DNA from 3 places in the Erythrobacter sp. K21-9 genome. Region 2 is predicted to be linked to each of the others. Evidence: predicted binding sites of a transcription regulator. Region 2 holds the regulator's gene; each other region holds the start of a gene.
The links. Region 2 encodes LexA, which represses DNA repair genes until DNA is damaged. Its sites were predicted from a motif close to GTTCCNCNCTTGTTCT; they were not measured.
Positions count from the first base shown of each region.

Region 1: AC0L39_RS08085 (ImuA family protein) is a predicted target of LexA. The motif match lies at 1,805-1,820, and genes of this name have one in related genera.
Region 3: uvrA (excinuclease ABC subunit UvrA) is a predicted target of LexA. The motif match lies at 4,289-4,304, and genes of this name have one in related genera.

Region 1 is NZ_CM147866.1:1,599,330-1,607,218, reverse strand. Features, by position in the region: gene AC0L39_RS08090 (DUF6504 family protein) at 1-754, opposite strand, end outside; gene AC0L39_RS08085 (ImuA family protein) at 867-1,652, opposite strand; gene AC0L39_RS08080 (pyridoxamine 5'-phosphate oxidase family protein) at 2,054-2,422, shown strand; gene AC0L39_RS08075 (sodium-dependent transporter) at 2,498-3,901, opposite strand; gene panB (3-methyl-2-oxobutanoate hydroxymethyltransferase) at 4,032-4,904, shown strand; gene AC0L39_RS08065 (DUF475 domain-containing protein) at 4,935-6,011, shown strand; gene AC0L39_RS08060 (bile acid:sodium symporter) at 5,980-6,948, opposite strand; gene AC0L39_RS08055 (hypothetical protein) at 7,048-7,422, shown strand; gene AC0L39_RS08050 (tetratricopeptide repeat protein) at 7,415-7,889, opposite strand, start outside.
Region 2 is NZ_CM147866.1:1,849,271-1,857,159, reverse strand. Features, by position in the region: partial or broken gene AC0L39_RS09405 (citrate synthase) at 1-914, opposite strand, end outside; partial or broken gene gltX (glutamate--tRNA ligase) at 953-2,378, opposite strand; gene AC0L39_RS09395 (ComEC/Rec2 family competence protein) at 2,613-4,658, shown strand; gene lexA (transcriptional repressor LexA) at 4,680-5,369, opposite strand; gene AC0L39_RS09385 (molybdopterin molybdotransferase MoeA) at 5,525-6,595, opposite strand; gene moaC (cyclic pyranopterin monophosphate synthase MoaC) at 6,756-7,232, opposite strand; gene trpC (indole-3-glycerol phosphate synthase TrpC) at 7,420-7,889, opposite strand, start outside.
Region 3 is NZ_CM147866.1:2,116,776-2,124,664, reverse strand. Features, by position in the region: gene AC0L39_RS10790 (FecCD family ABC transporter permease) at 1-717, shown strand, start outside; gene AC0L39_RS10785 (ABC transporter ATP-binding protein) at 717-1,493, shown strand; gene AC0L39_RS10780 (lysozyme) at 1,688-2,314, opposite strand; gene AC0L39_RS10775 (hypothetical protein) at 2,860-3,213, opposite strand; gene AC0L39_RS10770 (toll/interleukin-1 receptor domain-containing protein) at 3,467-4,033, shown strand; gene uvrA (excinuclease ABC subunit UvrA) at 4,316-7,246, shown strand; gene AC0L39_RS10760 (hypothetical protein) at 7,491-7,889, opposite strand, start outside.

The DNA.
Region 1 (7,889 bases), 250 kb from region 2:
GCTCTAGCCGCCGCGCGCCCTCCCCGCGCGCTTCGAGCTCGCGCACCATGTCATCGACAAGATCGGCAAGCACCTGCTCAAGCAAGCTGCGATGCCGGATCGGCTCCATCAACCGGCGCTGGACCAGCGGGGCATGGTGGGGAACCACCGGCAGCAGCGGCTCGGGCACCTTGCCCAGCAATTGATCGAGCCGGACCAGTGGATTGGCGGAAGGCGATTTGCGATTGCGAAACCGGCGGTGAAGCGCATCGCGGGCAGCAGCTTCCTGCCCAAAATCCCTGTTGTCTATCGGTCCGGCGGCAATGCCTGCAAGATCGCCCAACCGCTTGAGCCCCAGCCGCCGCAATACGGTCAGCACGTCCTGATCGAGCCGCAGCGCTGCGACGGGAAGATCGGCGAGACGCTGCGCGCCATCTTCCGCAGGACCAAGGATCGCGCGCGCAGACCCGAAATGAGCGCCAAAATGAGCAAGCGCCCACGCAGCCCCGGCGGTGGGAGCAATCGCGGCGCGGGTTTGCAGGCCGCGCCTGGCAAAAGCCGCCTCGACATTGCTGAGCAGCTTGGTCTCTCCGCCGAACAAGTGCGCGGCGGCGGTGATATCAACCAGCACACCGTCGGGCGGATCGAGCGCGCTCCACGGCCCCCAACGCTGCGACCACAGCGCCAGTTTCTCCAGATCATCGAGATCGCCTGCGGGGTCTGCGGGAGCGGTCTGGATGGCGGGGCACAAAGTGCGCGCATCGGCCAGCATCATGCCTGCCTGCGCGCCGGCAGCGCAGCCTGCATCGTTGACCGCATCGATCCGCGGCCCATGTGCGGTTTCGGTAATCAGTGCGGTTGGGAAAGCGTCTGCGCCTTCCCCCGGCTCACACCCTTGCGCAAGCCGCCAGCGATCGACCGACAGTCGCGCGAACCAGATCGCCAGCACCCTGCGTGTTGGCTGCGACTGGAGTCCCGGCGCGCTGTGCTCGCAAACGTCCTTTGTCATTGTTCAATATCCATTCTCCGGGGGCGTGACTGCGCGCGCGGAACAGTTCTGCCTTCCATGCGGGTGCGCCCGGCGCGGCGGCGTTCCAGCGCGCAGGCGAAGAAGGTGCGGGATCTACCCGCCAACGCATCCGCGCCGAGGACAGCTCGGGTGCCGCATCGAGACGCACGAGCCACAGCGCCACGCCATGCTTTTCCGCTGCCAGGCTGAGCCTGCGCGAAGCGGTGAAATCGAGCGCGCGCGGATTGCCGGTAATCTCTCCGATAACGCAGGCAAGGTCGCGGCAGCGCAGCCCCTCCTCCAGCGCGAACAGCGCATCTTCAGGGCTGCCTGCTTCGACATGGATCAAGCGGTCGCGCAATTCTGGTGGCAGACCGTGGCGGTAGGGGCGCCCGCTGCGCTGCACTGCCCCCTTGTCCTGCACCCACAGCACCTGTCTGCGATCCTCGACCTGTTTCAGGGGATCTGAGTCCTGACCCTCTGCCTGCTGCCCTGCGACCTGAAGCGCATCACGCGCGAGTGCCAGCGCCAGCCCTGCTCCTCCCGCATCTGAAGCACTGGCAAAAACCTCGCTGTGCAAGGGTTGGTCGGCAAGTCCCGGCCGCCAACGCCCCTCGCGCGCCTTTGACAGTGCAGCGATATCCTGAGCGGAGAGACGCGGCATGGAATCGAGGCTGGAGGCACTCGGCTCCTTGCCGCAAACCACGGGGCGGTCCGGCAGGGGGAAATCGTGAAGCGCCTTTGCGCCGCTGGAGGAAACGGAAGCCGTCATCTGAAACCTTGAGAACATTGGGGAGACTCGCCCGAGTCTCATTTGTTCCCATTATGTTCCATATTTGCGCCGCACATGCAATGCCTCTGACAGCCCGCCCGATCACGGCCTCGCCCTGCCTCCATCGGGGAACATCACACACGCCAAGCCGTTAATCGAGCAAATACAAGAGATTAAAATGCGCTACGAACAAGGTAATGCCGACGAACTGAAAACCAAATTCTGGAAGGCGCTGGACGATCTCGCCCTTCGTGTTCCTCCAGCGTGATGGAGAACCACAGACCGCCGTGCCGATGACAGCACAGACCGACAAGAATGCCGACAGCGCGATCTGGTTTTTCACAACCAAGGACAGCGATTTTGCAAAGCTTGGTCCGGTCACAGCCACCTATGAGGGCAAGGGGCATGACGTCTATGCCCGCTTCCACGGCAGCCTCTTCATCGAGGACAACCAGGACCGCTTCGACCAGTTCTGGAACAATTTCGTCGAAGCCTGGTACGACAGCGGAAAGAACGACCCCAACATCCTGTTCCTGCGCATGGACCTGCGCGATGCAGAGATCTGGAGCGGAGATTTGAGCCTGCTCACCACCGCCAAGATGGCGATGGGCATGACCGTGCACGATGATGTCCAGGACAAGCACGCCGAAACGACGCTTTAAGACCTGACCCCCGGAAACAAGACCATAACACCGGGCCGCAAAAGGGCCGCTCCCCCAAAGGAGCGGCCCTTTTTTCTAGCCGAATATGCCGTAGAGCAAGATCACCGTCAGGATCACCGGGCATACATAGCGGATCAGCGCGCGCCAGGTCTGGTGCAGCAGCCCATCCAGTCCATTCTCGTCATCGATCAGCTTCGCATCGGCAATCCAACCGACGAAAATGCAAGTGAGGATCGCGCCGATAGGCATGAACAGTTTGGCCGTTACACCGTCCAGCGCATCGAAGAAATTCGCCTCGGCAAAGATCGGGATGAACCCTAGCGGATAGAATTCAGCGATTTCGTTGAACGACAGCGCCGACAGCACGCCGAGGATGGCAGCGCCCGTCCCCACAATCATTGTCGCGACAGGGCGCGCCATGTTGAATTTCTCGAACATCCAAGCCGTTGGCGCTTCAAGCAGCGAAACCGAGCTGGTCAATGCAGCGAAGAACACCATGATGAAGAACGCAAGACCGATCAGCGAACCGAACGGCATCGCCTGAAACGCAATCGGAAGCGATTGGAACATCAGCCCCGGACCTGCGCTCGCCGAAAGACCCGCAGCAAAAACGATTGGGAAAATCGCCAGACCGGCCAGCAGCGCAACGCCTGTGTCGGCAGTGGCGATAATGCCCGAAGTCTCGCCCAGATTGGTGTCGCGATTGGCATAGGCGCCATAGGTCATCATTCCCGCCACACCCAGCGAGAGCGAGAAGAACGCCTGGCCCACAGCGGCCAGCATCACTTCCCCGGTTAATTTCGACGCATCGAATGTGAACAGGTAGCTCACCGCATCACCGAAATTTCCGGTGAAAGCTCCGTAGATCGTGATGCCGAGGAACAGGACGAAGAACAAAGGCATCAGGTAGACCGCAACCCATTCGATCCCGCTGGAAACGCCGCGCGCGACAAAAAACATCGTCACCGCAAGGAAGCCGAGATTGAGGCCGACCATCAGGCCGCCATTGCCAAACAGGCCGGGCAACAGACCTTCGACATCTTCTGCTGCGCGCCCTTCAAATGCGCCGCCGGCCAGACCGGTCTGGAACAGGTCGCTCACGAAAACCCCGATGTAGTATACGACCCAGCCACCTACGACGCAGTAAAAGCTGAGGATGAGGAAAGCGGCAAACACGCCCATTACGGCAAGTACGCTCCAACCTTCGGACGCCTTGGAATCGCGCGCAAGGCGGCGCACACTCTCAGGCGCATTGGCTTGACCGTGCCGCCCGATCAAAACCTCGGAAAGCAAAACGGGAAGGCCGATCAGCAGCACGCAGAACATGTAGAACAGCACGAACGCGCCGCCGCCGTTCTCACCCGCTTCTGCTGGAAAGCGCCACATATTGCCGAGGCCGACCGCTGAACCGACCGCAGCCAGGATAAATGCACTGCGCGACGACCAGTTTTCGTGGCCCGAACCGGTGGATGCTACCATGATTGAAAATGTACCCTCTTGCCGCACGTCCCTGACGCGCCATCCCATGTCCTTCCTCTCTGCAATGTTTCTGCGCCCGCGCCAAGGGTGAAGCTTTGCGTTCTGCGCAGCCGGGCGCTAAATGCGCGCCATGTCCACGACCTTCGAGCTCGATACGAGCACCAGCCGCGCCAATCCTACCCCCGCGCCGATGAAGCGCCTGACTGTGCCGCGCATCCGTGCCCGCAAGAAAGACGGCGTAACGGAAAAGCCGCTCGTGATGCTGACTGCCTACACCGCGCGGCAGGCGCAGCTGCTGGATGCGCATTGCGACCTGCTGCTCGTGGGAGATCTGCTTGGCCAGGTCATTTACGGCCTTCCTTCGACCATTCCCGTAACGCTGGAGATGATGGCCAATCACGGCGCGGCAGTCGTTCGCGGCTCGTATCATTCGGTTGTGGTGATCGACATGCCGTTCGGATCGTATGAGAGTTCGCCTGAGCAAGCCTTTGAAAGCGCTGCTTTCCTGCTTAAGCAGACGGGCGCGGCCGCAGTGAAGCTCGAGGGCGGTGAGGCAATGGCACCGACGGTCGAATTCCTCAATTCACGCGGCATCCCGGTCATGGGCCATGTCGGCCTGACCCCGCAGGCGGTCAACGTGCTTGGCGGGTACGCTGCGCGCGGACGCTCCGACGCAGAGGCCGACAAGATCGTCAGCGATGCAGTCGCTCTCGACAAGGCGGGTGCGTTCTCCATCGTGATCGAAGGCGTTGTCGAACCCATCGCCATCGAGGCTACCAAATCAGTGTCCTGCCCCACAATCGGCATTGGCGCTTCGGCACAGTGTGACGGGCAGGTGCTGGTGACCGAAGACATGCTCGGCATGTTCGAACGTGTGCCCCGCTTCGTTAAGCGCTACGATAATATTGCAAGCATGATCGACAAGACGGTGGCCACATACGCTGAAGAAGTTCGGACCCGCAGCTTTCCCGGCGAAGAACAGACCTACCAGCCCAAGAGCTGACCACAATCTCGATCAAGGCACGATATCCTGATGCAAACGCTCCTGCGTTATTACACATTTTCCCTACTTTTCACCGCAGCCTGCTTCGGGCTGGCCGGCTGGTATGGCTGGGCCAGCACAGGCACCCTTGGCGGGATGCTATCCATCCTGTGGATCGTGTTCGTCCTGTCGATCCTCGAAGTGTCGCTGAGCTTCGACAACGCGGTGGTCAACGCAACCGTGCTACGTGAGATGGACCCGGTGTGGCAGCAGCGCTTCCTCACCATCGGTATCCTCATCGCAGTGTTCGGGATGCGGATCGTGTTTCCCATCGCCATCGTTTCCATCGCGGCGCAAATCGGACCTTGGCAGGCGATCGAGCTTTCACTTGGTAATCCCGAGGAATACGAGCGGATCGTCTCGGCTGCCCATATCGGCATTGCCGGCTTCGGGGGCGCATTCCTCGCGATGGTGGGCCTTACCTTCTTTTTCGATGAAGAGAAGGAGATCCACTGGATCGCCGTGATCGAGCGCAACGTGAACAGGTTCTCAAGCGTTCCTGCGGCTGAGCTAGGACTTGTCCTGTCGGTCATTTACGGCGTTTCCACCCTCCTTACGCCCGAAGAAGCGCTCACCTTCCTTACGGCGGGAATCATGGGACTGGTCACGTTTATCGGCGTCCACGCGCTCGGCGCGATCATCGAGGAAGGCGAAGCCAAGAAAAAGGCAGCGGGCGAAGTCGTGCGTTCCGGCCTTGGCGGGTTTCTCTACCTCGAAGTGCTCGATGCGAGCTTCAGCTTTGACGGAGTTATCGGCGCATTCGCATTGTCGAACAACATGATCGTTATCGCGATCGGTCTGTCGGTTGGCGCGATGTTCGTGCGTTCGATGACGATCCACCTTGTGCGCGCAGGAACGCTGTCGCAGTTTCGCTATCTTGAGCATGGCGCATTCTGGGCGATCATTGTGCTCGGCTTCATCATGCTGTTTTCGGCCAAGTATCACATCCCCGAAACCATCACGGGCCTGATCGGCGCGGTGCTGATCGGTATTTCGCTGTGGTGGTCGATCCGGCACAACCGAAAGCAGCAAGCCGCTAATCCGCAGGCCGGTGCGCCAGCCGAGTAGCGAGCGGCGCTGCGACGACAAGTTGCAGCAGGTGATACAGCAGCAACGGCGCGATCACGAAACCGGCGACGGATGGCGCGAAGAGGATCGCGGCGAGCGGAGCGCCTATGGCGACGCTCTTTTGCGGTCCGGCGAACAAGAACGCGATCCGGTCCTCGCGGCTGTATCCACCGATCTCCGCCACCTTCCAGGCAAGGAAGTAGGCAAGCCCCATGAACGCGATCGTCACAGTAAGCAGCCACGCGCCTGCGATGGGTGAAATACTGGCGATGAGGCCCTGCCCAACTGCGCCCGACATCGCCACATAGACGGCGATGCCAATCACAATCCGGTCAAGCCACACGATCTTTGCCTTGCGCGCGATCAGCCATTCTCGCGTAAAGCCTTGGACCGCTTGCCCGATTGCAAACGGCAGGAGCAAGATCACTCCGATCCGCACAATCGTCTCCGTGCCCAGATCGACCGCCTCGCTTCCAGCGAGCAAAGCGAAAAGCGGTGCGCTTACGAACACGCCGAGAATGTTGATCAGCGCCGCGCCGACCACCGACAGCGCGGCATTGCCTCCTGCGAGAGTAGTATAGCTCGTGGCCGATTGTATCGTCGACGGCAGCACGCCCAGAAAAATGAACCCGAGCGCGATTTCGGGCGTGACGAACAGGCTTGCAATGCGGGCCGAGCCGGTTCCGAGGACTGCCATTCCCCCGAACACGAACAGCACGAGCGGCGTGAAGAAGCGCCAGTTTGCTGCGGCGCGGACGATTTCGCCGCGCGCGATCCGCATTCCGTTGACGAGAAACAAGCAGAAGATCGAAACGCTGGACACGGTTTGCGCGGTCTCGCGTGTCTCACCGGTCGCTGGAATCACAAGCGCGAGACCGGTCGCGATCACCAGCACGGCGATCATCGGGTCGGCCAGAGTCGATTTCCACTTCGCCATTGCTGGGCGCCCTGCCTTCGGCGCGGCCACTTGTCGAGTGGCTTGCCGCTACCGGTTGAGGAATGGCCCCGGTCGCAGCTTCGCCAATGCAGAAGCGGTTTGCTCAGCCATCGCATCGTCTCCCAATGCCCGAGCCGCCTGCAAGCGCAGCTCCAGCAGCGCAGGGTCGTTCGTCGCTCCCTGGCCAACCGCATTGTTGATCATCAGCGAAACTCGCTGCCAGTCTCCGTCAGCCGCGCTGCTTTGCGCCAGCATCACGAGCGCTTCGGTGTTGAGCGGCTCGCCTCTCAGATGCCGGATCAGGAGCGCCTCGGCTGCGTCGTCATCACCGGCCTCGCGGTAAGCATGGATGATTTTGCGTGTAAGCGGCCACGGGCGGCTGATCTGCGCCGCCTGCCCATATTGCTCCAGGGCGCGAGCAAGATTGCCGCGTTCCAGGGCCGCATCGCCCGCAAGGACGCGAACGTCAGATGATCCTGCAAAATTTTCGAGAATATCCTCTGCATGGGCCTGCGCTTCTCCGCGGCGGCTCGGCCTCGACCAATTCCCGCATCCTCGCCGTAGCATCAGGCAGAATATCCGCATCGGCCAGCAAGACTGCCACTCCGTCCCCTCTCCCGGCAAAGGCGCGCTCTATGTAACCGGCAGCATCGGCGCGCTGGCCGAGCCGTTCATACGCCCGGCCCACCAGCATGTTGAGGTAGGGCGAGGCAGCATCGCTCCCGGCCCGCTCGGCAAAGCGATTGGTCAATTCGCGGTCGCGCCCGCCAAGCCACAGCGCCCTCGCAAGCAGGTCTTGCACCCGCGCGTTCCCCGGCTGGCTCGCGGCCATATTCTCCAGCGATGACGCCGCGCTGTCGAAATTGCCCTGCTGCATATCGATGAGCGCACTCATCTGAATGGCGGCCGCGCTGTCCGCCTTGCTGCGTTTGAGCAAGCTG
Region 2 (7,889 bases):
CCAAAGCCCATCAGGCGGAATGGATCGTTCTTGTCCTTGGCCCGCTCGATATAGTGCGGAATCTTGTCCGGAGTGCCGATTTCGCGGAGCATGTTGAGCGCCGCTTCGTTGGCGCCGCCGTGCGCAGGGCCCCAGAGGCAGGCAATACCGGCAGCGATACAGGCAAAAGGGTTCGCTCCCGATGAGCCGGCAAGTCGTACGGTCGAGGTCGATGCGTTCTGCTCGTGATCGGCGTGGAGGATGAAAATCCGGTCCATCGCACGTTCGACTTCGGGGATGACCTCATAGGGCTCCGCCGGAACGCCGAAAGTCATGCGCAGGAAGTTGCCGGTGTAGCTCAGCGAGTTGTCCGGCTGCATCATCGGCTGACCGACCGAATACTTGTACGCGGCAGCGGCAATCGTCGGCATCTTGGCGATCAGGCGGTGCGAGCTGATCTTGCGGTGCTCGGGATCGGAGATGTCGGTGCTGTCATGGTAGAACGCCGAGAGCGCGCCAACCACACCGCACATGATCGCCATCGGGTGCGCATCGCGGCGAAAGCCTTGGTAAAACTGGCGCAGTTGGTCATGCAGCATCGTGTGGCGGGTGATGGTGTAGGTGAAGTCGTCCAGCTCTGCGTTGCTCGGCAGCTCGCCGTTCAGCAGCAGGTAGGAAACCTCCATGAAGCTGGAATTCTCTGCCAGCTGGCCAATCGGATAGCCGCGGTGGAGGAGCACGCCCTCCTGCCCATCGATATAGGTCAACGCGCTTTCGCAGCTTGCGGTCGATTTGTAGCCCGGGTCGAATGTGAACTTGCCGGTCTGACCGTACAGTTTGCGGATATCGACCACGTCGGGTCCGGTGCTGCCCTGGAGCACGGGAAATTCGTGGGTCTCGCCGCCGATATCAAGTTTGGCGTTTTGATCAGCCAAGATGTGTCTCCTGCTCTATTCCTGCCCTTTGAACCCGCTCACGCAGCTTGTGCGTCGAGCCGGGCGAGGGCTTCTTCCCGTCCAAGAAGGACCAGAACGTCGAAAATTCCGGGAGACGTGGTCGTCCCGGTGAGCGCAGCGCGCATTGGCTGCGCAAGTTTGCCAAGGCCCAATTCAAGTTCCTCTGCAAGTGACTTGGTAGTGGCTTCGAGAGCCTCGATTGTCCAGTTCTTTTCGCGGTAGAGAGCGTCCGAAATGGCTGACAACCGTGCGCGCCCTTCGTCATCAAGCAGTTTGGCCGCTTTTTCGGTCATGGCGAGTGGTCGCGAAGCAAACAAAAACGCCGCTCCTTCAGCAAGTTCGTGCGTATTCCTGGCTCGGGTTTTGAGGACCGGCATAGCCTTTGCCAACAGCGTCCTATCGACGTCTTCCCCGATCTCGGGGGCGACCAATTCGGCCAACATCGCATCATCGGCTTCGCGGATGTAATGTCCGTTCAGGTTTTCGAGCTTCTTCATGTCGAAGCGCGAAGGGCTCTTTCCGACGCCGGACAAATCGAACAATTCAATCGCTTCTTGGCGAGAGATTTCCTCGCGGTCGCCGTGTCCCCAACCAAGCCGTAGCAGGTAATTGAAGAGCGCATCGGACAGGATACCAATTTCGTCGCGATAGGCATCGACGCCAAGCGCGCCGTGACGCTTGGACAGTTTCGCCCCGTCCGAGCCGTGGATCAACGGAATGTGCGCGTAGACCGGCTCCGCCCAACTGCCTTCGATAGTGTCCATGGCGTGATAGATCGGAAGTTGGCGAAACGCGTTGTTGAGGTGGTCATCGCCCCGAATGACATGCGTGACGCCCATGTCGTGATCGTCGACAACGGCGGCGAGCATGTATGTCGGCGTGCCGTCGGCGCGCAGGATGATGTAGTCGTCGATCTCTTCATTGCGCACGGAAACGTCGCCCTGGACCTCGTCCGCAATGGTCGTCTCGCCTTCCTGCGCTGTTTTCAAACGTACGGTGAAGGGCGCATTTGCAGGCGCTTCTGACGGGTCCCGGTCGCGCCAGCGCCCATCGTAGCGCATGGGCTGTTTGTTTGCGCGCTGCTCGCTGCGCATGGTTTCAAGCTCTTCGGGCGTCGCGAAACATTTATAGGCTTGGCCGTGCCGCAAGCAGCTTGTGCGCGACCTCGGCATGGCGTTCTGCACGGTCCGACTGAAAGATCGGTGCTTCATCATAATCGAGCCCGAGCCAGTCCAGTCCGTCCATGATCGCGTCGATCGCTTCCTGCGTGGAGCGCTTCTTGTCGGTATCCTCGATCCTGAGCAGCGCGCGTCCACCATGATGGCGAGCATACAGCCAGTTGAAGAGCGCGGTCCGGGCACCGCCAATATGCAGGAAGCCTGTTGGCGAGGGCGCGAAACGCGTGACCACTGCGCCGCGGGCATTTGCACTTTCGCTTGCCATGTCGTTCAAATTCCTTTTCAATTCACCCAACGGGAGCGAAGGGGAGCACAATGCGCTATGCGCCGTTAGTGCCTTTGGGCGACGGAGCATCGAATGTCCCGGTCGCCGATAATGTTGCAATGCAGCGCCCTTGGCAAAGGGGCGCAGTCTTGTCCAGCATCCCTCGCAAACTTGCCCAGACCGCAGAAGGTTTTCTCGCGACGGTACGGGTTTGACCGGGCGCCGTGGCTTTCGGTGGTGTTCGGAGCCGGCATTCTTGTCTGGTTCGGGCTGAATTCACCGTGGCAATGGGTCGCCGCTATCGTCACCGGAGTGCTGATAGCGCTCGCCGCCATCGCGTTGTGGCGCGGCGATGAGGAACGCGGCCATTTGCGCAGCGCTCTGATTGCATGCGGCCTGATGTTCGCTGCCGGGATAGCCGTGATATGGGTGCGGTCCGAAATGGTCGGTGCCGAGCCAATCGAGCGACCAGTGGTAGAGCGGGTGCAGGGCTATGTCCTCGAGCGCGAGGACCAGCCCTCACGCAACCGGCTGAGGCTCACATTGGCGGTGCGAGACGCCGAAACCGGGGAAAGCCGGAAGATACGGATCAACGTACCGCTAGATACGCCAGGCCTCGAAAGTGGGCGATCGGCAGAGTTGATTGAAGGTGCAGTGATCCGGGCCCGTGTCCGCCTCATGCCGCCGGCCAGCCCCATGCTTCCCGGTGCGTACGATTTTGCGCGAGCGGCGTGGTTCAAGGGCGTTGCTGCAACGGGCAGCGTCGTCGGCACTATCGAGTTGGTAGAGGCCGCTCCGCCTGCCGGAGGCATTGCCGCTATCCAGCGAGCGCTGTCTTCCCACGTTCGTGAGCGTGTCGACGGATCGGCAGGCACCATCGCAGCCGCCTTCGCGAGCGGCGATCGGGGCTCCATCGCCGAGGCTGACGAGGATGCGATGCGCGATGCGGGGCTTACCCACTTGCTTTCGATCAGCGGATTGCATGTGAGTGCGGTGATCGCGGCGGCATACATTCTGGCACTCAAGTTTCTGGCGCTTTTTCCAGCGGTGGCGTTGAGGGTACGGTTGCCGGTGGCCGCTGCTGCTGTCGGCGCGCTGGCCGGGATTGGGTATACGCTGCTGACCGGGGCCGAGGTGCCGACTGTGCGCAGTTGCGCCGCCGCGATGCTCGTGCTGATTGCGCTCGCGCTGGGACGCGACGCGCTTTCGCTGCGGATGGTCGCTGCGGCTGCGATGTTCGTCCTCCTGTTGTGGCCGGAGAGCATCGTCGGGCCGAGCTTTCAGATGAGCTTTTCTGCCGTTCTGGCCATTGTTGCCTTCCATTCGTCATCACCTGCGAAAGCCTTTTTGGCACCGCGCGAGGAACCTTGGGTAAACCGTACGGGGAGGCGGGTGGTCATGCTTTTCCTGACAGGGCTTCTGATCGAGATCGCGCTCATGCCGATAGTGCTGTTCCACTTCCATCGCGCCGGGCTCTACGGAGCGTTTGCCAATGTATTCGCCATCCCGCTGGTGACGTTCATTTCCATGCCGCTGATTGCGTTGGCACTTGCGCTCGATCTCGTGGGAGCGGGAGCGCCAGCATGGTGGCTTGTCCAGCGATCGCTCGATTCGCTGCTGGTGCTCGCACATCTCACCGCTTCGCAGCCGGGATCGGTGAAGCTGATGCCGCAGATGGGGATGAGCACGATAGCCCTGTTTGTGGGCGGCGCGCTTTGGCTTGCCCTTTGGAATGGGAAGGCGCGGCTCTGGGGATTGCTGCCCGCTTCAATCGCGACGATGCAGCTGATCCTCACACCGATACCTGATGTTCTGATCGGGCGTGAAGGCCGCCATGTCGGGATAACAATCGATACCCCGGTCGGGGGGCGTCAGCTGCTCTCGCTTCGAGATAGCCGGTCCTCGTACTCGCGGGACAACCTGCTCGAATTGGCGAGCGTCACGAGCGCCCCGATCCCGTTGGTCCGGTGGCCCGGTGCCGATTGCTCTAGCGAATTCTGCCTCATCAACATCCAGCGCGGAGGGCGCGACTGGGTGATGCTTCTGGCCCGCAACCGTGACCTTGTGGAAGAGCGCGCACTGGCAGCCGCTTGCGAGCGGGCTGACATCGTCGTCGCCGACCGGTTCCTGCCGAGGTCCTGCAAGCCGCGTTGGCTAAAAGCCGACCGGCGTTTGTTGGTCCAGACCGGCGGGCTTGCGCTCGACCTGACGAACGAGCGCATTTCAAGTGTTGCCGCAGGGCAGGGCGGGCATGGTTGGTGGCGCGGGGAGCAGCCCTAGCCGCTCCCCCGTGCTTACCGATCAGTGATAACGCCGCAGCAGTCCCGCAAGCTTGCCCTGGACCTGCACTTCGGATGCGCCGTAGACCTGCGGATCATAGCTGGCATTGGCCGGGTCGAGGCGCACGCTGCTGCCCTCCTTGTGGAGGTATTTGAGCGTCGCTTCCTCACCGCGTACCAAGGCGACGACGATCTCGCCATCCCGCGCGCTGTCGGTGCGGCGGACGAGGGCGAAGTCTCCGTCGAAGATGCCGGCCTCGATCATCGAATCCCCGGATACCTCAAGAGCATAGTGTTCGCCCGGTCCAAGCAAGGCTGCCGGGACGGGTAGCGAATTTTGCCCTTCGAGCGCCTCGATCGGTGCGCCGGCTGCGATCCTGCCGTGAAGCGGGATCTCGATCACGTCATTGGCGGGCTCTGGCGCGTTCTTCATCACTTTCGAAGCGGACGCTACTGCATCGTTAGCCGATACCGTTGCCCTCGGCGTCGGGGTAGCGTCCTCGGGTTGCTTGATCACCTCAAGCGCCCGCGCCCTATTGGGCAGACGGCGGATGAAGCCGCGTTCTTCCAGAGCGGAAATCAGGCGGTGCACGCCGGACTTGCTCTTGAGATCGAGCGCGTCCTTCATCTCTTCGAAACTTGGCGATATGCCGGTTTCATCCAGGCGTTTCTGGATGAACTGGATCAATTCGTGCTGCTTTGCAGTCAGCATGGGGTTACTCCCTGATACGCACGTTCCCGGAGCGGATAACCACGCCGCAGTGCCAAACTCACGCGCTTCAAGAGGCACCCGCATCGGCGGTGCTTTGTCAGCGCTCATCGTCCGCCTTTATGGTGAACGAATGAGGAACGAATAGGCAACTCGATTCATCCTGTCAAGCGACGCCCCGCTTTGAAGCCCGCAGGATTCAGCCATTTTGGAGGTTGTAGACGGCCACGCGCTCGCCCGGTGCGATGTCCGGTGCGCCTGCCGGGCGGTCGATCAGGCAGTTTGCCGAGGCCAGCGCGAGCAGCGCGCTCGAGATCCTGCGACGCGGCCCTGCGTACCTGCGCGCCATCGCTGACGCCGCGCAGGAACTCGCGGCGCGGACCGTTGGCAGGCAGGGCTTCGGAGGCACTGACATGGTGCGCGGCGGGTAGCGGGCTCGCTGCACCCATCGCCGCCCGTATCAGCGGGAGCGCGAACAGGAAGCATGTCACGTAGCTCGATACCGGATTGCCGGGCAGGCCGAGGATCACTTGCTTACCCCGAGTCGCCACCATCAGCGGTTTCCCCGGCTTGATCGCCACCTTCCAGAAAGCGAGGTCCGCGCCCCAGTCCTTGAGCGCCTGCTGCACCAGGTCGTGATCGCCGACTGAAGCCCCGCCGGAGGTGATCAGGATGTCGTGATCCTCCGCCTTCGCCAGAGCCGCAGCGAGCGCCGTCTCATCGTCAGGAACCGGTCCCAGCCTCGTAGCCTTGCCGGACAGCGGGTGCAGCATCGCTGCAATCATTGCGCCATTGCTGGCCGGGATCTGGTCGGGGCCGCATTGTCTTGGGTCGCGCACCAGCTCATCGCCGCTGTCGAGCACGGCAATGCGGGGCGCGGTCAGCACAGGCAGTGTGCCCTGGCCTGATGCGAGCGCGAGTGCGATCTGCGCCGGGCCCAGCAGCGTTCCGGCGGCCAGAACCCGGTCACCATCCACGAAGTCGAAGCCCCTCTTCCGGACGTGGCGCTGCGGTGACGGGAGGTCTTCGCCGGCTGCAAGGCTCACCAAATCCCCATCGACGACCGCGTTTTCTTGGATCAGCACCCTGTCCGCGCCGGCGGGCATGTGCGCCCCGGTCGAGCTACGGGTGCATTGCCCCGGCTCCAGCGTCCCGCCAAAGGGCGTTCCCGCGCGGCTTTCCCCGACTTTGGACCAAGGGCCCGCGCCGCATATCGCATAGCCATCCATTGCGGAGAGATCGGTACCGGTGGCTGTGTGCGACGTGCGTAGAGGTCTTGCGCGAGATAGCGTGCCGTCCCGAGCGCATCGGCAGGCACCTGTTCCGTCGTTCCAAGCGGTGCGAGTGCCAGCAGGCGTTCCTGCGCCTCCTCCAGCGAGAGCATCGGGCTCACTCGCCCTGCGCTTTCCAGGTGCCCGATTTACCGCCGCGCTTTTCGACGAGGCGGACGTCCCCGATCACCATGCCTTTGTCGATCGCCTTCGCCATATCGTAAATCGTGAGCAGCGCGGTGGAGACCGCGACCATCGCCTCCATCTCGACTCCGGTTTTCCCGGTGAGTGAGGCAGTGGCTGTCGCTGTGATCGCGCGCTCCTCGAACCCGAAGTCCAGCGCAACCGACTCGAGCCCCAGAGGATGGCACAGCGGGATCAGCTCGCCGGTGCGCTTGGCAGCCATGATCCCGGCAATCCGCGCAGTCCCGAGCACATCGCCTTTGGGCGCGTCGCCCGCGCGGATCGCCTCCAGCGCTTTAGCCGACATCGCGATTCGGCCCGAAGCGATGGCGAGGCGCTGCGATGCGTCTTTCCCGCCAACATCGACCATGCGCGCCGCGCCGCTTTCATCGAGATGGGTGAGGTCGTTCATGGGTTTCCTCCGCTGGTCCATGAGACACATGAGACAGTGTCCAGGGGGTAAAAACCGGTCCCTGAGCGAGGTCGCGAAAATATGCCTTTTGGGGGTACGATCGAGGCGATGCAGGTCATGGCCGCAACAATGGCAGAACACGCCGCTGTAGGACAGCCTGAGCTTAAGTTCAGCGTCAGGAGCGCGCCTATCCCTCGATCAGGGTGCGGGTTGCGGCGGTTATATCCCCGGCGCGCATGAGGCTCTCTCCGACGAGGAATGTCCGCACGCCAGCCTTCGCCAGGCGCTCCAGGTCGTCGTGCGAGGAAATACCGCTTTCACCAACCAGTAGAGCGCCTTCCGGGGCCAGGGGGGCGAGCCGCTCGGTGGTGGCGAGCGAGGTCGTAAAGGTTTTCAGGTCGCGGTTGTTGACCCCGATCAGGCGCGATTTGAGCACCTTGCCCGCGCGCTCCATTTCGGCCTCGTCATGGACCTCGACCAGCACGTCCATCCGGTGCTCGAGCGCGGCGGCTTCGATCTCTGCCATCGCGCGGTCTTCCAATGCCGCGACAATGATCAGGATCGCATCCGATCCGAGCGTGCGCGCTTCGAGGCATTGCCACGGATCGACCATGAAATCCTTGCGCAGCACCGGCAATTTGCAGGCCGCCCGCGCTG
Region 3 (7,889 bases), 270 kb from region 2:
GTTGCGAGCTTCTGGGTGGGCGCTTTGCTACCCCCTGCAATCGCGGCATGGAGCCTGCCCGCATTCGCGCTCGCCGGAGCCGGTCTGGCGATGGCGTTGCTGGCGCTGATCGCGGGCCGCACACCTTCGGGCGCAGGCGGAGGTCTTGCGCTCTTTACCCTCGCGGGCCTGATGATCGCGAGCCTCGCAGGTGCGCTCACGGCGCTCGCTATCACCCTTGCGCCCAATCCCTTTGCCCTGAGCGAGATCGTATTGTGGCTCAATGGCGCGCTGACCGACCGATCATGGCGTGAAGTCACAATCGCCGCCCCTCTGATCATCGCCGGGATATTTGTCCTCGCGCTGGCCGCGCGGTCACTCGATGCGCTTACATTGGGTGAGGATGCCGCGCGCTCGATGGGAGTCGATCCGCACCGCTTGCTTGGGCTGCTTGTCGCCGGTGTGGGCCTGACCGTGGGCGCAGGCGTTGCGGTGGCAGGGATCATCGGCTTTGTCGGTCTGATCGTGCCGCACCTTGTCCGCCCATTCACCGACCGGCTGCCATCGAGCCTGATCCTGCCAAGCGCGCTTGCGGGTGCATGCCTCGTGCTGCTCGCCGATAGCGCTGTGCGGGTGCTGCCCTTGGTGACCGAATTGCGGCTCGGCATTGTGCTGTCGCTGATAGGCGCGCCGTTCTTCCTCTGGCTCCTCCTGAGAATGCGACGGGGGCGGCTATGATGCTTTCGGCAAACGCGCTGGCGCTCGATCGCGGCGGAGTGCGGGTCCTCGATGATGTTTCGGCGAGCCTTGCGCCGGGCACCATCACGGCGATTGTCGGGCCGAACGGGGCAGGCAAATCGAGCCTGCTGCTGGCGCTTGCCGGATTGCTCGACCCGGCGGAGGGGAAAGTTTCGCTTGGCGATGAAGCGCTCGCCGACTTGCCGCTTGCACAGCGAGCGCGCCTGCTCGGCTTCCTGCCGCAAAGCGTCGAGATTGCCTGGGACGTGGCGACGCAGAACCTGGTCGCGCTGGGACGCCTGCCACACCGCGACCGGGGCGAGGAAGCGATCGAGGCCGCCATCACCGCATTGTCGCTTGACCACTTGCGCCGCCGTCCCGCCAGCCAGCTATCGGGAGGCGAGCGCGCGCGCGTGCTGCTCGCCCGCGTGCTTGCCGGAGAGCCGAACTGGATACTCGCGGACGAACCGCTCGCTGCGCTCGACCTCGCGCACCAGTTGAACCTTGTTGCCCATTTGAAGGACTGCGCGGCGCAGGGGCAGGGCGTTGTCATCGTTCTCCACGACCTAGCGCTGGCGATGAACCATGCTGACCGGGTGATTGCGCTGAGGGAAGGCCGCATGATCGCCGATGGCGCGCCCGATGTCGCTCTCGATCCGGGCACGATCCTGCGCGGCTGGGATGTCGAAACCCGCTGGATCGGAGAGCCTGGAGCACGCGCGCTGATAGCCGCAGACGCCGCTGCAGATATCACCGGCGCGCACTCGACCCGATAGCCCGCACACAAGAAACGCGCCGCCCCGGGGTAGGGGGACGGCGCGCTCTGTATCTCTTGAGCTGCCACTACGGCGACCCTTTGGTGCGACCCGAAAGGCGTCTTGGCAAACCTTGCTAAGAGGCCTTCGACCCTACGGTAATATGCACTAAGTGGAACTACAGGTTTCCTGTAGGGCTCCCCCGGAGGGACCGATTAAACTTCACGCGGATCGCGATAATCGCTCGACAGGAAGATCCGTTGGCGGCGTTCGCTGCGGTACACGAGTCCCTTCGCAACCTTGCTGCCTGCGGAAGTGTAATTGAGCTCCTCGGCAATACGTTCATAGTCGCCCGATTCGATGGCGCTGTTCAATCGGGGGCTTTTTCGCTCCGAGAGGTTTCCTTCGCCAACGTTAAAGGCAAGGTCGACCAGTGCATCGAATTCGTGCTGGTTGATTGGCAGCTCACCGACCAGGCGTTTTACGATGTCTTCCGCCTTGGCGATATCGCTTTCGAGAAACTCGAGCGCCTGTTCATGCGTAATGGTGTCGCCGAGGCGCAGATTGTCTTCCGGAAGCAGCAAGTGCCCGACACCCACGGTTGGGTAGCCTGCAACGTCGCGGTAGACGTCATAGCGCACACCCTCTTCCTCGATCATCGCCTCTATAAGGGCATCACTTGCGGTCAGCTCGCTTGCATCGCGGCGCTCCGTTGGATCGACGAGGTCATATTCGGCAGCGTCCTCGATTTCAGCCATCTGCGACTGTGCAGCAATGGGAGACGCGCTCATCGCAAGCTGGGAGGTTCCCGAGAGGGCAACCGCGCTTACACCGAGTGCCATCGCTGTGCGCTTGCGTTTTCCTTTCGGTGGACGTGTCAGCCCGTTGGCGCGCGTCAGGGCGGTCGTGCTGGTCGAATATGAGGGACCGCGGCGGCGTTCCCGGCGCTTGGCCCAACGCTCGCGGAAATGCCTCAGAAATCGCCTCTTGCGAAGCCAAGTGGGGTCCTTGGGGGCAGGCGTACCGGGCTCGCGAGCAGAAACTGTTTCTGCGGAAATCCTGGATGCGGGAAGCTGGGTGGTGGAAAGGGCGGGGCTCGGAATTCTTGTAGTGGCAGTCTGGATTGTCGGTTCTCCTTGGAGTCACCGACTTCAAAAATCGCAGTATGCTGTGATGCCGCGCTGCAGACCGGTGCTCGCCTTGTTCTGTCCGGTTTCCAATTCCGCGGTAAAATTACGCTCCGCAAAACGAAAACCATTTGTTTTCAGTTCATTAAATCAACGGGTGAACTGGGGAACAAGGTCCACACTTCATCGTCCCTCAGGCACGGTCCAAGCGGTACCGCGCCCGAGAGGTATGGTTAAGAATTCCTGATTTTGCGGTTCTGTCAGCGCGCGCAGTAGCGATAATCGCCATTGCGGCAGCGGCGCACCGCGTCGCGCCACGCGGCCATCCGGCGCTCGTAATCGTCCATTTCCGCCTTGTGATTGCGCGTGGCAGCCCAGCCTTTGGCATATTCGGCATCGCGGCGGTTCACGTAGCGCAGCTGCTCGCGGTTGAGTCGCCGGATTTCGGCCCGGTCGCGGGCAAGTTCTTCAGCGCTCAGATTGCCCTTGCCGCAATCGTCGGGATTGCATGACGAGGCGGTAGCTGGCGTGGCTGCGCCGGCAAGGCCAATTGCGGCAACAGCGCTGAATACAGCGGAGATGGCGAGTGATTTGGCGGAAACGAAATTTGGCATGAAACAACCCCTCATATTTCCCACCGCCAACATCCTTAGCACGCTCTAGCCCGAAGAGGAGATAAAGGGCCTCCCGTTCGCCGCATGAAGGGTTCGCTCCGGCGCATTTATGCAACGTTTGCCGGTCTCGGCCGCCATCCGGCAGCGATCCATTTGCCCCTCTCACGAAAAAGCGTAAGCTATCCAGCGGTGTCGCGCGGTGGGTGCCCGAGCAAACATGCAGGGTCCTGATATCAGCTGAAGGGAGGTTGATATGAGCGAACAGCGAGGCACGTCGCCCGGCGATTATCGCTACAAGGCCTTCATCAGCTACAGCTGGGCCGATGCGAAGTGGGGCCAGTGGCTCCAGCACGCGATTGAGACCTACCGCACGCCCAGGGCGCTGATTGGCAAGGACAAGGCGCATGGCCCTGTCCCGGCGCGCCTTCATCCGCTGTTCAAGGACCGCGAGGAGGAGGCAGCCGGGGCGAGCATCGGTGCGGCTGTCGAAGCGGCGCTGGCGGATTCGGCGTTCCTGATCGTCGTCTGCTCGCCCAACTCGGCCAAGTCCCAATGGGTCAACCGCGAGATTGCGTGGTTCAAGACGCACCGCAATCCCGGCAAAATCCTCGCGCTGATCGTCGATGGCGAGCCGGGGAGCACGGCTGCCGAATGTTTTCCAAAAGCGCTGACCCACAAGGTCGCGCCGGACATGACGATTACGGATGAGCCGGAGGATTCCCCGCTCGCTGCCGATGCCCGCGAAACCGGCGATGGCAAGCGGATGGCGCGGCACGCGCTCTGCTGCGTTGATGCGATCCCGCGGTTCGAAGGGGAGTGACTTGGTGATCTTCCAGGCCGCGTCGAGCAACCGGACCCCCGTGACCGATGCCAGCCGGATGCTTGAGCGACCCGCTCCGGCTTCAACACCGAGATGTGCGCTCAATTATAGGGGTTGTAAACCATAACTGCTCTCGCGGTCGCGTGCATGGAAATCCGCCGCCGAGCGCCTATCTGAATGGAACCATCGCGCGCACCGCTCGCTCAACCAAAGCGGGTGGCATTTCCGAGACTTGTCGGCGCGCTCTTGACACTGTGAACATTTCCGGAACAAACACCAGGCATGGCCCTAACGAAAATCTCAGTCCGCGGTGCTCGCGAGCACAATCTCAAAGGCGTCGATATCGACCTGCCGCGCGATGCGCTGATCGTGGTCACGGGCCTTTCAGGCAGCGGCAAATCCTCGCTTGCGTTCGATACGATCTATGCCGAGGGGCAGCGGCGTTATGTTGAATCGCTGAGCGCCTATGCGCGCCAGTTTCTGGAGATGATGCAAAAGCCCGATGTCGAACATATTGACGGGCTCTCTCCCGCCATTTCGATCGAGCAGAAAACCACGAGCCGCAATCCTCGCTCGACCGTGGCAACGGTAACTGAAATTTACGATTACATGCGGCTGTTGTGGGCGCGGGTAGGCATTCCCTATTCGCCCGCCACCGGAAAGCCGATCGAGGCGCAAAGCGTCTCCAACATGGTCGACCGGGTGATGGAACTGCCCGAGGCCACGCGGCTGTATCTGCTCGCGCCGGTCGTACGCGGGCGCAAGGGTGAATACCGCAAGGAACTGGCCGAATGGCAGAAGGCGGGCTTTACTCGTGTGCGGATCGACGGCGAGCTTTATCCGATTGAAGAAGCGCCTGCGCTCGACAAGAAGTTCAAGCACGACATCGAAGTGGTGGTCGACCGGCTCGCGGTGAAGCAAGGGCTGGAGACGCGGCTGGCGGACTCGTTCGAGACGGCTTTGAAGCTGGCTGAAGGGCTCGCTTACGTCGATCTGGCAGACGGAGTTGTGCCGGGTCGCGAGGATGAGGCCGATGGCGGCGGAGCGATGAAGGGGGCGGGGATTCCCGCCAACCGCATCGTGTTCTCCGAAAAGTTCGCTTGTCCGGTGAGCGGCTTCACCATCGAGGAGATCGAACCGCGGCTGTTCTCCTTCAACTCGCCGCAGGGCGCATGTCCGACCTGTGACGGGATCGGAGAGAAGCAGCTGTTCGATGAGCAGCTGGTGGTCCCGAACGAGGCTCTGACCTTAAAGCAGGGGGCGATTGCGCCGTGGGCGAAGTCCAACCCGCCATCGCCCTATTACATGCAGGTGCTCTCCAGCCTGGCGAAGGCCTACGATTTCGACATCACCACCCCGTGGAAAGATCTGGAGCCCGACCAGCGGCTCATCATCCTGCACGGGACAGGCGGGATGCCGGTCGCGTTGACGTTCAAGGACGGACGCAAGACCTACACGGTCAACAAGCCGTTCGAGGGCGTCGTCGGCAACCTCAACCGCCGGATGATGCAGACCGAAAGCGCGTGGATGCAGGAGGAACTGGCCAAGTTCCAGACCGCGCAGCCTTGCGAGACGTGTGGGGGCAAGCGCCTCAACGAGAAATCGCTCGCGGTAAAGGTCGCGGGCACGGATATCGCCACCCCGGTAAAGATGAGCGTCTCGGATGCGAAGGACTGGTTCCTTGCCCTCGATGACAAGCTGACCGACCAGCAATCGCAGATCGCCAAGGCTATCCTTAAAGAGATCAACGAGCGGCTGGGTTTCCTCGACAATGTCGGGCTGGACTACCTCAACCTCGACCGGACCAGCGGGACGCTGTCAGGCGGGGAAAGCCAGCGCATTCGCCTCGCGAGCCAGATCGGAAGCGGGCTGTCGGGCGCGCTGTATGTGCTCGACGAGCCCAGCATCGGCCTGCACCAGCGCGACAATGACCGGCTGCTCGAAACCCTCAAGCGCCTGCGCGATCTCGGCAACACCGTGATCGTGGTCGAGCATGACGAGGACGCGATCCGGCAGGCCGACCACATCGTCGACCTCGGCCCCGGCGCAGGCGTGCGCGGCGGCGAGGTGGTGGCGCAGGGCACGCTCAAGCAGATCATGAAGGCGAAGAAGTCGCTCACCGCCGACTACCTCACCGGCAGGCGCGAGATCGAAGTTCCCGCGCACCGCCGCCGGGGCAACGGCCACCAGCTGACGGTGAAGGGTGCGGAGGCGAACAACCTCAAATCCGTCACCGCCTCCATCCCGCTCGGCACGTTCACCTGCATCACCGGGGTTTCCGGCTCGGGCAAGTCGTCCTTCACCATCGACACGCTCTATGCCTCCGCCGCGCGCGTGCTCAACGGCGCGCGCATCATCGCGGGCAAGCACGACGCGATCGAAGGCCTCGAATATTGCGACAAGGTGATCGAGATCGACCAGTCGCCCATCGACCGCACCCCGCGCTCCAACCCCGCGACCTACACCGGCGCCTTCACCAATATCCGCGACTGGTTCGCAGGCCTCCCCGAAAGCCAGGCGCGCGGGTACAAGCCGGGGCGCTTCTCCTTCAATGTGAAGGGCGGGCGCTGCGAACAGTGCAAAGGCGACGGTCTGATCAAGATCGAGATGCACTTCCTCCCCGATGTCTACGTCACGTGCGAGGAATGCGGCGGCAAACGCTACAACCGCGAAACGCTGGAGGTGAAATTCAAGGGGCTGTCCATCGCCGACGTGCTCGACATGACGATCGAGGACGCGGAAAGCTTCTTCAAGGCCGTTCCCCCGATCCGCGACAAGATGCGGATGCTGAACGAGGTGGGGCTGGGCTACGTCAAGGTCGGCCAGCAGGCGACGACGCTGTCAGGCGGCGAGGCGCAGCGCGTGAAACTGGCCAAGGAGCTGTCCAAACGCTCCACCGGACAGACGCTCTACATCCTCGACGAACCGACGACGGGCCTGCATTTCGAGGATGTGCGCAAACTCCTCGAAGTGCTGCACCGGCTGGTGGAGCAGGGGAACAGCGTGGTGGTGATCGAGCACAATCTCGACGTGATCAAGACCGCCGACTGGATCGTGGACCTCGGGCCCGAAGGCGGCGTGCGCGGCGGCGAGATTGTCGCGGAAGGCACGCCGGAGGATGTGGCGCAGGTGGAGCGGTCGTTTACCGGAGGGTATCTGAAGGGGATGTTGGGGAAGGGTGGGGCTGGCGCTGCGCGCGAGGCGGCGGAGTGAGCCAAAAGTTTATTTTCAATTGCGACCTGTGTGGACGTGAATTCCAAATGGGACCTCACGTTTACGATGGTAAAGTCATCAGGTCATACCAGAAGAGTATGTGCCACTCCTGCTACGAAAGTAATTGGGACGGAATCGGACCTTTGTATGAGCCAGTGTTTGAGGCTCACTTGAAAGCTAATGGCATCGAGCTTCCGATCAGGAATTCCAAGGGTTGGTACCCTCGAGGCCAGTGAGGCCAAGGCTATTGGCGAGCCTTTCCGTGCGCACGAAGGATCGAGATATAGGTCCGGGTTGACTCCCTAGCATCCCACGTAGCTTTTAAGTGACCCTCGAGGCTCGGCAAATCCCTTTTGAGTGAGCTTGGCCATAAGCATTGACTGTATTCGAAGACCCGCAACATATTGTCGACGTCGAAAATGCCACCGGTATCTTCAGTCTTTATGATCGCCACTGGCTTTTCTTCTGCCATGCGCAGACCAAGTTCGAAAAGCACATTGGGGTTATGATCTGTAAGGTCGGCCACGACCAAGTCAGCGTCCATCAATTCGTTTATTATCGTAGACTGAATGACGTCACTCCCGTCTTTATTCGCGGTATATACGTCAAAGCCAGATGCTTCAGCGGCTGGTTTGATCAGACT